Linked DNA regions of Colwellia sp. M166. The protein of the gene in region 1 interacts with the protein of each later gene in a pairwise test. Links are inferred from orthologs where the notes say so. Each region holds a gene or a part of one and is shown on either strand. Other genes may lie near its edges.

The links.
Region 2: the proteins of FGD67_RS07095 (region 1) and tusA interact in binary tests that used the Escherichia coli proteins (3 or more experiments, as listed by UniProt). The link is inferred for Colwellia sp. M166 from one-to-one orthologs.

What each region holds. Positions count from the first base shown.
Region 1 is NZ_CP040755.1:1,561,181-1,569,570, reverse strand. What follows is about bases 5,403-8,209. They hold FGD67_RS07095 (IscS subfamily cysteine desulfurase), read left to right. Parts: upstream 5,403-6,102; coding sequence 6,103-7,317; downstream 7,318-8,209. Other genes in these bases: hscB (co-chaperone HscB), read left to right, coding at 8,085-8,209; iscA (iron-sulfur cluster assembly protein IscA), read left to right, coding at 7,734-8,057; iscU (Fe-S cluster assembly scaffold IscU), read left to right, coding at 7,336-7,719; iscR (Fe-S cluster assembly transcriptional regulator IscR), read left to right, coding at 5,564-6,073. In the rest of the region: FGD67_RS07130 (hypothetical protein), read right to left, coding at 1-85; FGD67_RS07125 (transposase), read right to left, coding at 929-1,903; FGD67_RS07120 (Type I secretion system protein TolC), read right to left, coding at 2,003-2,206; suhB (inositol-1-monophosphatase), read right to left, coding at 2,497-3,300; tRNA (cytosine(32)/uridine(32)-2'-O)-methyltransferase TrmJ, read left to right, coding at 3,709-4,470; cysE (serine O-acetyltransferase), read left to right, coding at 4,539-5,348; more of hscB, read left to right, coding at 8,210-8,390. UniProt on the Escherichia coli protein: Master enzyme that delivers sulfur to a number of partners involved in Fe-S cluster assembly, tRNA modification or cofactor biosynthesis. Catalyzes the removal of elemental sulfur from cysteine to produce alanine.
Region 2 is NZ_CP040755.1:2,503,765-2,512,098, forward strand. What follows is about bases 3,776-6,526. They hold tusA (sulfurtransferase TusA), read right to left. Parts: upstream 5,402-6,526; coding sequence 5,150-5,401; downstream 3,776-5,149. Other genes in these bases: glyS (glycine--tRNA ligase subunit beta), read left to right, coding at 3,776-4,982; FGD67_RS11435 (transglycosylase SLT domain-containing protein), read left to right, coding at 5,630-6,526. Outside these bases: gyrB (DNA topoisomerase (ATP-hydrolyzing) subunit B), read left to right, coding at 1-1,805; glyQ (glycine--tRNA ligase subunit alpha), read left to right, coding at 1,981-2,916; more of glyS, read left to right, coding at 2,916-3,775; more of FGD67_RS11435, read left to right, coding at 6,527-7,549; pepQ (Xaa-Pro dipeptidase), read left to right, coding at 7,668-8,334. UniProt on the Escherichia coli protein: Sulfur carrier protein involved in sulfur trafficking in the cell. Part of a sulfur-relay system required for 2-thiolation during synthesis of 2-thiouridine of the modified wobble base 5-methylaminomethyl-2-thiouridine (mnm(5)s(2)U) in tRNA.

The DNA.
Region 1 (8,390 bases):
TTGCGTTAGTTATTGGGCTATCGATGGTGATTGCTTCACTTATATCTTCTTTATCGATCTTTGCCAGCATAAAATTGAGTAACATAGACACTTTGCTCAATTTATTAATTGGAGCATTTTTCTTAAGGTTTGCCTTTAAAAAGCCAAGCCTATTTAATAAGTGAAAGCATACGTATAACACATATGAGCCTTATCCCCGTCAATAGGCAATAGGGTTTTATTTAGCTGCCGTTAGGCAGCTAAAAATTAAACAGACACTCACTCTAAATTTGCGCTGATGCCGATATCGCTAAATAAAAATTAAACAAATTAAACAGACACTCACTCTAAATTTTCGCTGATGCCGATATCGCTATTCAATAACAACTCATCTGGAGTCACGCGCAATATTGCTGTTTGATACCAGTAAGGACCAATAAAACACGCTTTTTACTCTATTTTAATAATTAAATAGACACTCACTCTAAATTAGCGTTGATGCCGATATTGCTATTTAATAACAACTCATCTCGGGTCACGCGCAATATTGCTGTTTGATACCAGTAAGGACCAATAAAACACGCTTTTTTACTCTATTTAGCCTCTAGCGCTGATACTTTGGCCCTAGTTATTCTCAGATAGCGTCTGATTAAAAGTTTAAGCTGTTTTATTAATGGTTGAGGGGAACTTTAGCCAAAGAGTTTGTTGCAATGACTCAAATTCAATAATTAAATAGACACTCACTCTAAATTAGCGTTGATGCCGATATCGCTATTTAATAACAACTTATCTAGAGTCACACGCAATATTGCTGTTTGATACCAGTAAGGACCAATAAAACACGCTTTTTACTCTATTTAGCCTCTAGCGCTGATACTTTGGCCCTAGTTATTCTCAGATAGCGTCTGATTAAAAGTTTAAGCTGTTTTATTAATGGTTGAGGGGAACTTCAGCCAAAGAGTTTGTTGCAATGACTCAAATTCTGTCGTCGTTTTAACTGTTGATGCGCGCAATAATCACTGAGGGCATCTTCATGACCAATAGCGCCATGAAACTGTGTTCTAAATTCTGTGGTGATGATTAACCAGTTGTCAGCGCTGATATTTAAGCGACTCAGTATAGGGGGTTGGTTATCGTCGATATAGCCAGGTTTATCTGCTCTAATACAGCGACCGGTCAATTCGATTAATTGCAGATAGTCGGCAAGTTCAAAGGGTAAACCTTTTGGCATATCTTTTCTTGGATTACCGATAAAAGGTAACAGGGTATTGGGTTGTTGGTTTTTCTTTGCCTGTTCACCGCGTAGCTTTACGCTAGTGTGAGCGGAGTTCTCCGGCGTTTTGGCTATCTTTGCTCTAATAGGGTTTAAATCTACATAGGCCATACAAGCCGCCAGTGCTGCTTCATCTAATAATGCTTGAGATTTAAATCGTCCTTCCCAGAATCGGCCTGTGCAGTTATCTTCTTGATTAGCCTTTCTAGCAATACCTTCATTGATGTAGCCCATAAACCAGCTGATTTTCATCAAGCGTTTTCGATAAACCTCGGCAGTCGCTTTAACGATATCAAGTAACGGTTTTGCTAAGGTATCACCATGACAATATTGTTTTGTCAGTAACGTCCCTTTGTATAAACGATGCCAGCGCTCAAGTACTTCCGCCATGCTCCATTGCTGCGCTTTTTCTTCATCAATAAAAACCACTACATGATAATGATTACTCATCACCGCATAGGCGCAAACATCAATGGCAAAGACTTGTGTGAGACAGTGCAGCTTATCTTCTACCCAGTCGCGACGGTGCTCATAGCTTTGACCTGATAATTTATCTTCACCACATAAAAAAGCCCGTCGAACACAACGTGCAGTGCAATGATAATAAGGCGTATCGGCTAGACTGATTTGTTGTTTCCTTGGCGTGGCCATAACTCACCTAAAATAAGTCGCTTGGTTAGTTGAGCGTAGTGCATAAGCTATATTTCTTCAATTTAGGGTGAGTGTCTTCTTAATTCTGTGTTCTTAATTCTAGGGTGAGTGTCTTCTTAATTCTATGGCAAAGACTTGTGTGAGACAGTGCAGCTTATCTTCTACCCAGCCGCGACGGTGCTCATAGCTTTGACCTGATAATTTATCTTCACCACATAAAAAAGCACGGCGGACACAACGTGCAACGCAATGATAATAAGGCGTATCGGCTAGACTGATTTGTTGTTTCCTTGGCGTGGCCATAAGTCACCTAAAATAAGTCGCTTGGTTAGTTGAGCGTAGTGCATAAGCTATATTTCTTCAATTTAGGGTGAGTGTCTTCTTAATTCCTCTTAATTCCTTTTGCTTGTGTAATTGATGAGGATCGGCTTTTATTTTCTGATGAACGAGTTTATTACCACGTTCATCAATTTATTACTCCCATGGAATATAAAGCTTAGCTAAGTGCTTTCCCCTGACGTTCACGTTAAATTCATATATTTCAGGCACAAAAAAAGCGCCTTCAGGCGCTTTTTAACGGTAAGTATTAAGCTTTATTTGCTTAGAGCTTCACCTAAATGAGGACGAATATCTTTCAATATTTCTTTTGCTAAGCGTGGGCTACTTGCCACAATGTTACCTGAATTGCTGTGGTTATGACCGCCAACAAAATCGGTAACTAAACCACCCGCTTCGATAACCATTAGTTCACCAGCAGCGGTATCCCAAGGTTTTAAGCCGATTTCAAAGTAACCATCAACACGGCCAGCAGCAACGTATGCTAAATCAAGTGCAGCAGAGCCAGCACGACGCATATCAGAAGTTTTACCGAACAAAGTTTTAAACATTTCTAAATAAGCATTTGTGTGTTGCTTATGTTTGAAAGGAAAGCCTGTCGCTAAAATAGAACCTTTAAGTTCTTTTGATTGTTTAACGCGAATACGAAAACCGTTTAGTTGTGCACCTTTACCACGACTTGCAGTAAATAGCTCGCCACGGATAGGATCGTAGATCACTGATTGATCTAATTTTCCTTTCACTTTTAAAGCAATTGAAACTGCAAAGTGAGGAATACCTTTAACAAAGTTAGAAGTTCCATCAAGCGGGTCAATAATCCATTGATAATCGCTGTCTTTCCCTTCAATTAATCCACACTCTTCACCAATGATCGTGTGATTAGGGTAAGATTTTTGGATTGTTTCAACAATAGCTAGTTCAGCACTTATATCAACATTAGTAACGAGATCGTTAGTACCCTTAGATTCAATTTCAATCTTATCTACTTGTTCAAAAGCGCGCAGAATTACTTTGCCCGCAGCACGCGCAGAGCGCACGGCAATATTTAGCATCGGATGCATGATCGACTACCCTATAATGTTGTAAAATGTCATAAACAGCTATGTAAAAGAACGAGGTCAACATTAAGAGTCATACTTGGATGAACCCCTAAAATTGAGCGCGCGAATTATAGCAAACTAATTATCAATTTGCGACCACCTTATTTTTCATTTAGTGATTCACATAGCTAAGTTATAACCGATGAGAGAGAACTTAGCTTATTTTTCACTGCTTAAGGGTAATTAGGGCTACTTATATATGTAAAAGAGCTAACCCATATTGATAAACACTATAAAACTAAATTAAAGTGGTGATTTTTTCTCAGTACAGGGATATGTTCTGTGTTAACATTATCGACAATTTTAGCCATCTAGATAGGTAGCATTTGAAGTTCAATTTGTTGCCATCGCATTAAGTAAGTGAAGATAATGTCAGATTCTTTATTAAATAAAGTACGTATAGTGCTCGTTAATACCTCCGATTGCCGTAATATCGGTTCAGCTGCTCGTGCCATGAAAACAATGGGTTTAACTGAGCTGGTATTAGTTGATCCCATTGAAATGCCTAATGGTCAAGCACAGGCATTAGCTGCTGGTGCAACCGATGTATTAAAAAACGCTAAAGTTGTCGCGACTCTGGAAGAAGCCATCATTGATTGCGGTTTAGTGGTTGGCACCAGTGCTCGTTCACGTACGTTACCTTGGCCGATGTTAGAGCCACGTGGTTGTGGTGAAAAGCTGATCACTGAAGCACAAGAATATCCTGTGGCGTTAGTTTTTGGTCGCGAGAGTAGTGGTTTAACCAATGAAGAATTGCAATTATGTCACTTCCACGTACAAATTCCTGCAAACCCAGAATATAGCTCACTGAATTTAGCCATGGCAGTACAAACCCTAAGTTATGAAGTTCGAACTAGCTTTTTAGCACACCAACAACAGGCTTTTACATTAAATGAAGCTGAAGAATATCCGGTGGTAGATGAAACGGAACGTTTCTATCAACATTTTGAAGAAGCATTAAAAGCAACTGGCTTTATTGTCCCGAGCCATCCTGGTTTAGTGATGACCAAACTGCGTCGTTTATTTAATCGCGCCCGACCTGATGTCAAAGAATTAAAAATGATGCGCGGTATTTTAGCTTCAGTTGAGCGCGTTGCCAAAGCATCGAGCACTGAAAAAAATACAGATTAATTATAGTCGTTAGTGATTTAGCTAATTGAATAAGCACCGACTTAAAACTGAGAATTAAGGAAAGTGGTATGTTTAGCCGCATGAAAGAAGATATCAATAGTGTATTTGATCGAGATCCAGCAGCACGTAATGTATTTGAAGTATTAACCAATTACCCAGGTTTACATGCGGTTTGGTTTCATCGTTTGAGTCATAAATTGTGGAAATGCAATTGGAAGTGGTTAGCGCGTAGTTTATCAACATTCTCGCGTTGGTTGACCGGTATTGAAATTCATCCTGGTGCTACTATCGGTCGTCGATTTTTTATTGATCACGGTATGGGCGTTGTTATTGGTGGCACAGCAGAAATTGGTGATGATGTAACTTTATACCAAGGCGTTACTTTAGGTGGCACCAGCTGGAAGGAGGGCAAACGCCATCCAACACTGATGAATAATGTTGTTATTGGCGCCGGTGCTAAAATTTTAGGACCTATTACCATTGGTCATCATGGTAAGGTTGGCTCCAATTCAGTGGTAGTTAAAGATGTACCTGATAATGCCACAGCCGTTGGTATTCCAGGTCGTATTGTTAATCCAAACAAAGATAATGGTGCGGCAGAAAATCGTGAAAAAGTGGCGAAAAAATACGGTTTTGATGCTTATGCCGTGGCTACCGATAATCCAGACCCGGTAGCAAAAGCGATAGGTCGTTTGCTTGACCATATGCACTTAATGGATAACAAAGTCTCTGATTTATGTCGAGAAGTGAACCAGCTTGGTGGTCAAGTTTGTCAAGAAGCTTTACCAGAGTTAAGTGTTGGTGAGTTTGACGAAGATGAGAAAGCTGCCGCTAAACGTCGCGAAAGCGCAACTGAGTCTTTTGATCCTTCAATTTAGCAATATTTAGAAATAATTTTTTGAAAGCACTCGCTCGCGAAAGGTGTTAATTCACTACAAAACATAAGTAGAAATATTGAAAAACACTTATGTTTTGCCTTTTTATTGACTAATTTATAAACCCGAGTAAAATACTTGAGTAAATCACTCGGGTATTTAGTTGACTATTTTATAAGGATATGTAAAATTGCGCAGCAAATTGATAGGGGTAATAAATGAAACTGACGTCTAAAGGTCGATATGCAGTAACAGCTATGCTTGATGTGGCAATTCATGCCGCAACTGGGCCTGTTCCTTTGGCAGATATTTCTGAGCGCCAAGGTATCTCATTATCATATTTAGAGCAACTTTTCTCACGTCTTAGAAAGTATGGTCTTGTTAATAGTGTTCGTGGACCAGGCGGAGGTTATCGCTTAGGTAAGTGCTCAGCGCAAATTGCCGTTGCTGATGTGATTAACGCCGTTGATGAAAGTATCAATGCCACAAAATGTGGTGGTAAAGGTAACTGCCAAGATGGTCAGCAATGCCTCACACATTATTTATGGTCTGATTTAAGCGATAGAATTGAAGATTTTTTAAAGAGTATTTCGCTTGCCGAGCTCGTCGAGCAACGAAATGTAAAAATAGTGTCACAACGACAAGATGAAATAACAGCGAAAGCTCGTAAGTCACCCTCGTTAGAGACATTAATTACCACCCGTAACATTATGAATGACTGGCACTAGTTGCCCGTTCAATTGGAGATTATTAACCAATGAAGCTTCCTATTTATTTTGATTATTCAGCGACTACACCTGTAGATAAACGTGTTGCTGAAAAAATGATGCAATATATGACCACTGATGGTTTTTACGGAAACCCAGCCTCACGTTCACACAAATTTGGCTGGCAAGCGGAAGAAGCGGTTGATATCGCTCGTAATCAAATAGCAGATTTGATTAATGCCGATCCTCGTGAAATTGTTATCACCTCAGGTGCAACTGAATCTAATAACTTAGCTATTAAAGGCGCAGCCAAGTTTTACAGTAAAAAAGGTAAGCACATTATTACCTGTAAAACTGAGCATAAAGCGGTATTAGATACTTGTCGTGAATTAGAACGTCAAGGCTTTGAGGTAACTTACCTTGATCCTGAAAAGAATGGCTTAATTGACTTAAAGAAATTAGAAGCTGCTATTCGTGAAGACACAGTACTTATTAGTATTATGCACGTGAATAACGAAATTGGTGTTATTCAAGACATCGCTGAAATTGGCGAAATGTGTCGTGCACGCAAAATTATCTTCCATGTTGATGCTGCGCAAAGTGCCGGTAAAATCAATATTGACTTACAACATTTAAAAGTTGATTTAATGTCGTTTTCTGCCCATAAAATTTATGGTCCTAAAGGCATTGGCGCACTTTACGTTTCTCGTAAGCCTCGCGTGCGTTTAGAGTCACAAATTCACGGTGGTGGCCATGAACGTGGTATGCGTTCAGGTACATTAGCAACGCACCAAATCGTTGGTATGGGCGAAGCTTTTAGAATCGCGAAAGAAGAATTAGCACAAGACGAAGCACACGTAGTGAAAATGCGTGACCGTTTATGGGCTGGCTTAAACGATATGGAACAAGTTTTCGTTAATGGCGACTTTGACAAACGTTACCCAGGTAACTTAAATGTTAGCTTCAACTTTGTTGAAGGTGAGTCATTAATTATGGCATTAAAAGACTTAGCAGTATCTTCAGGCTCAGCCTGTACATCAGCAAGTTTAGAGCCGTCATATGTCTTACGCGCTTTGGGCTTAAATGATGAAATGGCACATAGCTCAATTCGTTTTAGCTTTGGCCGTTTTACCACAGAAGAAGAAATTGACTATGCCATTGACCTGATTAAAAAGGCAATTGGCCATTTACGTGACATGTCACCGCTTTGGGAAATGTTCAAAGACGGTATCGATTTAGACTCAATAGAGTGGGCTGCTCACTAGAGCACTAGGAGAAATAACATGGCTTATAGCGAAAAAGTAATTGATCATTATGAAAATCCACGCAACGTTGGTTCTTTAGATAAAAACGATCCACAAGTTGCTACGGGTATGGTCGGCGCACCTGCATGTGGTGACGTGATGAAGTTACAACTTAAAATTTCAGCTGACGGTATTATCGAAGATGCGAAATTTAAAACTTACGGTTGTGGCTCTGCAATAGCTTCAAGCTCATTGGTTACAGAATGGGTTAAAGGTAAATCAATTGATGAAGCGGGCGAAATCAAGAACACTGCCATTGCAGAAGAGCTTGCATTACCGCCAGTGAAAATTCATTGCTCGATTTTAGCAGAAGACGCTATTAAAGCGGCAATTGAAGATTACCGTAGTAAGCACCAAGATTAAGCTGGAGGTTGGCTATGAGTGTAACGATGACGCCTGCGGCATCTGACAGGGTAAAATCGTTTATCGAAAACCGAGGCAAGGGCCTTGGTTTACGATTAGGTATTAAAACAACCGGTTGTTCTGGTTTAGCTTATGTACTTGAATTTGTTGATGAGCTAAATGAAGATGACACCATGTTTTCTATTAATGATTGTAATATTATTATTGATGGTAAAAGCTTAGTTTATCTTGATGGTATCGAACTTGATTTTGTTAAAGAAGGCTTGAACGAAGGCTTTAAATTTACCAACCCAAACGCTAAAGGCGAATGTGGTTGTGGTGAAAGTTTTAATGTTTAATGAGTGATTAGTTTCACTGGAGTTGTTGTGAATTATTTTCAATTATTTGGTTTAGAAATTCAGTTTACTATTGATTTAACTAGGCTTTCAACACTTTATCAAACATTACAGAAAAAAGTGCACCCTGATCGCTTTGCTCATGCATCAAGCCAAGAGCAAATGCTAGCGGTAAAGAAATCTACGCTAATTAATGACGCATATCAAACATTAAAAAATCCGTTAAAACGTGCGCAATATCTCTTAGAATTGCGTGGCGTTGATATGCCTAGTGAACAAGCATCATTTGGCGATGTCAGCTTTTTAATGCGTCAAATGGAGTTGCGAGAAATGCTA
Region 2 (8,334 bases), 950 kb from region 1 along the record:
CGGGTAAAGAAGATCACTTTCACTTTGACGGTGGTATTCAAGCGTTTGTTGATTATTTAAATACCAATAAAACGCCAGTTAATGAAGAAATATTCTATTTCGATCTAGAACGTGATGATGGCATTATTGTTGAAGTAGCAATGCAATGGAATGATGGCTTCCAAGAAAGCATCCACTGTTTTACTAACAACATTCCACAACGTGATGGTGGTACTCATTTAAGTGGTTTTAGAACAGCCTTAACTCGTACGCTTAATAGCTACATGGTTAAAGAAGGTTTAAATAAAACTAAGAAAGGTGGTAGTACTGAAACTAGTGCCTCTGGTGATGATGCTCGTGAAGGTTTAACTGCTGTAATTTCAGTTAAAGTACCTGACCCTAAATTCTCTTCTCAAACTAAAGATAAGTTAGTGTCATCTGAAGTTAAAACAGCTGTAGAGCAAGCGATGGGCGAAAAACTAGGTGAGTATCTATTAGAGAAACCTTCAGTAGCTCGTACTATCATTATGAAGATTGTTGATGCGGCTCGTGCTCGCGAAGCTGCACGTAAAGCAAGAGAAATGACCCGTCGTAAAGGTGTTTTAGATATCGCTGGTTTACCAGGTAAATTAGCTGATTGCCAAGAAAAAGATCCTGCACTTTCTGAACTATATATTGTCGAAGGAGACTCTGCTGGTGGTTCAGCCAAGCAGGGACGAAATCGTAAAAACCAAGCCATCTTGCCATTGAAAGGTAAAATTCTTAACGTAGAAAAAGCGCGTTTTGATAAAATGATATCTTCACAAGAAGTTGGTACGCTAATTACTGCGTTAGGTTGTGGTATTGGTCGCGACGAATATAATCCAGATAAACTTCGTTATCATAGCATTATCATCATGACCGATGCTGATGTCGATGGTTCTCATATCCGAACATTATTACTGACATTTTTCTATCGTCAAATGCCTGAAATAATGGAACGTGGTTACATCTATATTGCTCAACCACCACTTTATAAAGTGAAGAAAGGTAAGCAAGAACGTTATATTAAAGATGATGAAGGCTTAACTGAGTACTTAACGACACTTGCTTTAGAAAATGCTGAAGTACATGTCAATGAATCAGCACCAGCAATATCAGGCTTATCTCTAGAGAAATTAGTTAAACAGTTCCGTAAAACTCACGAAACTATTAAACGTGTGTCTCGTTTGATCCCTGCTGATATTTTAGAGAAGATGATCTACGGTGATGTTATTTCTACTGAAGACTTTAAAAATAAAGATAAAGTAGAAACTTGGACTGCTAATCTTCTTAAGCAATTATCAGATCAAGATGGTAATGGTTCTATTTACACGGTAGAAGTTAAGCAAGACCAAGAGCGTAATGTTTATTACCCAAGTTTTAATGTACGTAAACATGGTATTGATACCGTTTATGACTGTGACTATGAATTTTTTGATTCGAAAGAATTTGAAAATATTCAAAATTTAAATAAAGCGGTAAATGGTTTAATGGAAGAAGGTGCTTATGTTAAGCGTGGCGAAAAAATTAAACCTATCACTGAGTTTGAAGAAGCTTTAAATTGGTTAATGGCAGAATCAAAACGTGGTCAATATATTCAACGTTATAAAGGTCTAGGTGAAATGAATCCTAGTCAACTATGGGAAACAACCATGGATCCTGAAACACGTAGAATGCTACAAGTAACTATTGAAGATGCTATTGCTGCCGATCAATTGTTTACTACCTTAATGGGTGATCATGTAGAACCACGCCGACACTTCATTGAAGAGAATGCGCTTAAAGTGGCTAACTTAGATGTTTAGCTTTTAAAATTTAAAGATAACAATGCCCGATCATCAAATCGGGCATTTTTTGTTTCTAACCTTGTATTTTTGAGTGATAAACTCTAAACATCTAAGCAAGGGCACTAGGCTAATAAAGCGACAAACGGTATAATTAGCCTTATTTATCACACTATAACCATAGAATCGGATTGTTATGAGTACGTTTAATGTAAAGACCTTTCAAGGACTAATATTGCAGTTGCAAGATTATTGGTCACGTCAAGGCTGTGTCATAGTTCAGCCATTAGATTTAGAAGTAGGGGCTGGTACATTCCATCCAATGACATTTTTGCGCTCTATTGGTCCAGAGCCAATGAGTAGTGCATATGTTCAGCCATGTCGTCGTCCTACCGATGGCCGCTACGGCGAAAATCCTAATCGTCTACAACATTACTATCAGTTTCAAGTAATGCTTAAGCCATCACCGGATAACATTCAAGAATTATATTTAGACTCACTAAAAGAGATGGGCATAGACCCGCTAGTACATGATATTCGCTTTGTAGAAGATAACTGGGAATCACCAACTTTAGGTGCCTGGGGTCTTGGATGGGAAATCTGGTTAAACGGTATGGAAGTTAGCCAGTTTACTTACTTTCAACAAGTCGGTGGAATTGAGTGTGCACCTGTTACTGGTGAAATTACATACGGTCTAGAACGCTTAGCTATGTATATTCAGAACGTCGATAGTATCTATGATCTAGTCTGGACTGATGGCCCTATGGGTAAAGTACTTTATGGTGATGTATTCCACCAAAATGAAGTCGAACAATCAACTTATAACTTTGAACATGCTGATGTTGCCGATCTTTTCAAAACTTTTGACCAATGCGAAGTGGTTAGTCAAAAGCTTATTGAAGCAGGTTTAGCATTACCTGCATATGAACAGGTTATGAAAGCCTCGCATGCTTTTAACTTACTCGATGCTCGTCACGCTATTTCAGTGACAGAACGTCAACGTTATATTTTACGTGTCAGAACGTTATCTAAAGCATGTGCACAAGCTTATTATGCAAAACGCGAAGAGCTTGGTTTCCCTCTTTGTAAGAATAACGATGCCAAAGGCACTTCAGCAGAGGGGCAAGCATAATGACTACTCAAACACTATTAATAGAATTGGGTACTGAAGAGTTACCACCCAAATCGTTAAAAACTTTAGCAATGACTTTTCATCAACAAATTAAAGCCCAATTGGACGCAGCTAAGCTTTCTTATGCTGATATCCATTGGTATGCGACACCAAGACGTTTAGCAGTTAAAGTTGATGGTTTGGTTGCTAGTCAAGCTGATAAAGCCATCGAGAAACGTGGGCCTGCTGTTAATGTAGCATTTGACGCCGAAGGTAATGCAAGTAAAGCTGCAGAAGGTTGGGCTCGTTCAAATGGCATTACCGTCGCAGATGCTGAGCGTTTGGTTACGGATAAAGGTGAATGGCTGCTACATAAAACGGTAGAGCAAGGTAAGCACATTGAGCTGTTGATTCCTGATATGGTTAACCAGGCGGTAGCTAAATTGCCAGTGCCTAAACCTATGCGTTGGGGTTCAGGCAGAACGCAGTTCATCCGCCCAGTGCATACACTGACTATGCTTTACGGCGAAAAAATTATTGCTGGTGAAACACTCAATGTAAATTCCAATAATGTTGTTACTGGACATCGTTTTCATCATGATGGCTTAGTCACTATTAATCATGCTGATAATTACGAAAAAATCTTACGTGATGCCTATGTTGTGGTTGATTATCAAGAACGTAAAAAAACCATTCTAGAGCAAATTAATTTAGCAGCTGAAGAAATTGGCGGCATTGCCTTACCTGATGAAGAGTTACTTGATGAAGTGACTTCATTGGTAGAATGGCCTGTTGTCTTAGTAGGGAGCTTTGACGAGGAGTTTCTTAATGTGCCAGCAGAACCATTAATATATTCAATGAAAGATCATCAAAAATACTTTCCGGTCACCAGTGTTGACGGTAAGTTATTGAATAAATTCATTTTTGTTTCAAATATCGCTAGTAAAGACCCAAGCCAAGTTATTAAGGGCAATGAGAAGGTAATTCGTCCACGTTTAGCTGATGCTGAATTTTTCTTTAAAACAGATAAAAAACAAACACTTGAGTCTAGGTTGGTCAGTTTAGAATCAGTTTTATTCCAAAAACAATTGGGAACAGTAAAAGCAAAATCAGAACGTATTGCCAGCTTAAGTGAATTCGTTGCTGAGAAAACGGGTGATGATAAAGCACTGGCTTACCGTGCCGGTTTGTTAAGTAAAACTGATCTGATGTCGGATATGGTGCTTGAGTTTCCACAAGTACAAGGCACCATGGGTAAATACTATGCTCAACATGATGGTGAACCCGCGGCTGTTGCGCAAGCGTTAGAAGATCAATATCGTCCACGTTATGCGGGTGATGCATTACCTGAGCAAACTATTGGTTGTGCGGTAGCTATCGCAGATAAAGTTGATTCTTTAGTGGGAATATTTGGTATTAACCAACCACCAAAAGGCGATAAAGACCCGTTTGCACTTCGCCGTGCGGCTATTGGCTTGATCCGTATTATTATTGAAAAGCAACTGAATCTTGATATTGCTGAACTCATTGCGAAAAGTGTCGAGTTATATCAAGATAAATTATCTAATGACGATGTGGCTAAACAAGTTTTAGATTTTATCTCAGGTCGCTATCGTGCGTACTACCAAGATCAAAAAATTGCCATTGATGTTATTCAAGCGGTTTTAGCTAATGCGCCATCTAAACCTTTAGATTTTGACAAACGTATTCACGCCGTAACTCACTTTAAAACGTTAGCTGAATCAACAACGTTAGCAGCAGCTAACAAGCGTGTAGGTAATATTCTAGTGAAGTTTAAAGGTGAGTTATATTCTGAATTTAAACAAGAATTAGCATCTGAAGCTGCTGAACAAGAGCTTGCTGAAAGTTTTGCAAAAGTAAAAGTGAAAGTAGCGCCATTAATGGTAGATAAAGATTATCAAAATGCACTTGCTGAATTAGCGACATTAAAGCAACCAATTGATAACTTTTTCGATAATGTTATGGTGATGGCAGACGATGAAGCCATTAAAACTAACCGTTTAACTTTGCTCAGTGAAATTCGTAATAGCTTCTTTGCTATTGCCGATATATCATTATTGCAATAAATACCAGTTGCAATAATACGGTGCTAGCCATTTTATTATAAAAAATAACTTATATGAACATGACAAAAAGGAAGGCTTAGGCATTCCTTTTTTATTAGAGGGAAAGCTAGGGGAATAGCAGTAATACCAAGTTTATAAAGTTTTAATGATACTTAACTAACGCTTGGTTAAGCCATGCCTTTTTTAATAACATATTGAAAAGGTTTGTTGGTTGCTTGTTGGGCAATAAGCTGATGTTCCATAAAGCGACAAAAACTGGGGATATCTCTTGTCGTTGATGGGTCATCAGTGCTAACTAATAGCGTTTCACCGGCGGCAATCTGACGGATTTTTTGTCGTATCATCATCACCGGCTCTGGACAGCGTAGTCCTATTGCATCTAATTGATGGTCAGTGTCTGGAAGTGTCTTGGTTGTCATTTCTAACCTTGCTAAGCAATATATACTGCCGCCAAGTTTAAAGCCTATTTACAATGACGCAACCATAATATTATTGGTAATAATGAATAATTCAAAAATAATTTTAACTAATATGGTTGAGATTCAGCGTTACTATTTAAAATTAAGCGGATAAATATGGTGATTAGACTTGCTTTGTTACGTTAGGAGTGAATAATTGAGCTACGCTTATTTTCCCAAGGCCATCCAATGCCGTTAGGTAGTTTCCGATTTCTCAAAAGCATTTTATTAAGTACACTATTGGCAAGTACAGCAAGTTTTGCTAATGATGAAAACTTGCAAAGGAAAACCTTTTTGCAAGCCGAAAAGCAAGTGTGGAATAGTGGCTCTGCAACTTATCAAAATTTATACAACCAACTGCACTACTACCCACTTCAGCCTTATTTGGATCAGAAGCGTTTAATGACAAAAATCAACTTGTCGTCTGCGTCAGAAATTAATGACTACTTAAACAAGTATGAAGGCACACCACTGGATTGGCCATTAAGAAAAAAATGGTTAAATTATTTAGCTAAACGTAACAAACCGGTACTTTTTCAACGCTTTTACAAAGTAACCAATAACGTTGAGTTAACCTGTCAATATTACTTATTTCAATTGAAATCGGGAGTAGCAGCTTCAAGTATCTTGCCAAAAGTGACACCACTGTGGCTGGTTGGTAAGTCTCAACCTAAAGTTTGTGATCCGCTATTTAAAAAATGGCAACAAGCGGGTTATCGAACCAATGATATTATCTGGCAACGTATCGTGTTAGCCGCAGATGGTGGTAAGCATACTTTAATTCCTTATTTAACCATGCTATTACCAAAAAATGAGCAGTATTTAGCTGAGCTTTGGCATAAAGTACGTCGTGATCCGTCCTACGTTAAACGTTTAACAAAATTTAAAAACAAAACTCCAAGAGAAGCTGAAATTGTTGCTTACGGTTTAAAGCGTTTGATATGGCGTGCACCTCAACAAGCACTTGATAGTTATGCTTTAGCTAAGACACTATTACCATTTACAAAACAACAGCAACAACAAATCACCTTGAAGTTTGCTTTAGCATTGGCCAGTAAAAATCATTTAGATGCGGCAGGGTGGTTAGCACAAGTTGATGATAAAGATTTTAATAGTAATTTAACACAGTGGTATATAACAGACGCATTACGAGATCAAAATTGGCAAAATATTAAAACTAAGCTGTTAAAATTACCTGAAATAGCACAAAAAAGCCTAAAGTGGCGTTATTGGTATAGTAGAAGTTTATTGGCAACCGGAGCGCTAGAAACTGGCAATAAACTATTAAGTGAACTGGCACAAAGCCGGCATTATTATGGTTTTTTAGCCGCCAGCTATTTAAATAAGCCAGCTAACTTTCAGAACATACCGCTTGATGTTAGTGCTGATGAAAAAGCGTTGATTATTAAAAGCCCTGAAGCGAAAAGAGCCTTTGAGTTGTTTGCTATTGGCCGATTTCATCATGCGCGTCAAGAATGGAACTATTGGTTATCGAAACTCAATAAGCGAGACAAGTTAGTTGCTTCTAAAATTGCTAATGAGATGCATTGGTATGACAGAGCTATATTTACCTTAGCTAAGGTTGGCTATCTTGATGATGTTAATTTACGCTTTCCATTAGGCTTTGAAAATGAGATTAAACATTACGCTGGCAATGAAAAAATCAATTCAGCATGGGCGTTTGCTATTGCTCGGCGAGAAAGTTCGTTCATGTCAGATGCTAATTCCTCTGCAGGGGCTAAAGGCTTAATGCAAATAATGCCAGGTACGGCAAAGCAGTTAGCACGTAAAACAGTGTCTAATCGGTATTTACTCGATGCTAAAAATAATATCAAGCTAGGGACTAAATATTTACGAAACTTATTGGATCGTCATGATGGTAACCCTGTGCTTGCTACCGCAGCTTATAATGCCGGTCCTTATCGAGTAAAAACTTGGTTAAAGGGGGCTGAATCGCTACCTGCAGATGTTTGGATCGAGACTATTCCGTTTAAAGAAACACGAGAATACGTCAAAAGTGTTCTCGCGTATCAACAAATATATCAACATAAAGTAGGGCAAACAGTTTCGTTATTTGATCAGATCATTGCGATGAATATAAATGAATAGCGCATATATAGCCATGATAGCTCTGAAACAGTATGTTGAAGTATCATAGGTATAAGCATTATCATATCGCACTAAACGCGGTATAATTAAAACAACAAGAAATTTAGAGAGTTACCAGATGAATACACTAGCGAGTCACTATCCAGCTCATGTTGCTGAATTACAAAAAAGAACCAAAGCTGTATTAACAAGAGAAAATCTTCAAGGCTTAGTCATTCATTCTGGTCAAGAGATCAAGGCTTTTTTAGACGATAATAGCTACCCATTTCGTGTTAATCCACACTTTAAAGCATGGTTACCTTTAGTTGATATTCCTAATTGTTGGTTATTAGTAAATGGCCGCGATAAGCCAACACTTATTTATTACCAACCAGTTGATTTTTGGCATAAAGTTATTGAATTAGCCGGTAGCTACTGGAGTGATTTTTTCGATATTAAAATTCTCTCTAAGGCAAGTGAGGTTGATAAGTTATTGCCTTACGATAAAAAGGCCTTTGCTTATATCGGTGCTCATATCGAAGTCGCAAAAGCCTTAGGCTTTGAGCATATCAATCCTGAGCCATTGATCAACTATTTACACTTCCATCGTGCTTATAAAACATCATATGAGCAAGAATGCATGCGCCGTTCTAATGCCATTGCGGTTAAGGGCCATAAAGCAGCAAAGGCGGCCTTTTTTGATGGCGCCTCAGAATATGATATTCAACATGCTTACCTTAAAGCGACACAGCATGTTGAAAGTGAAACACCTTATGGCAATATTGTCGCCTTGAATGAAAACACGT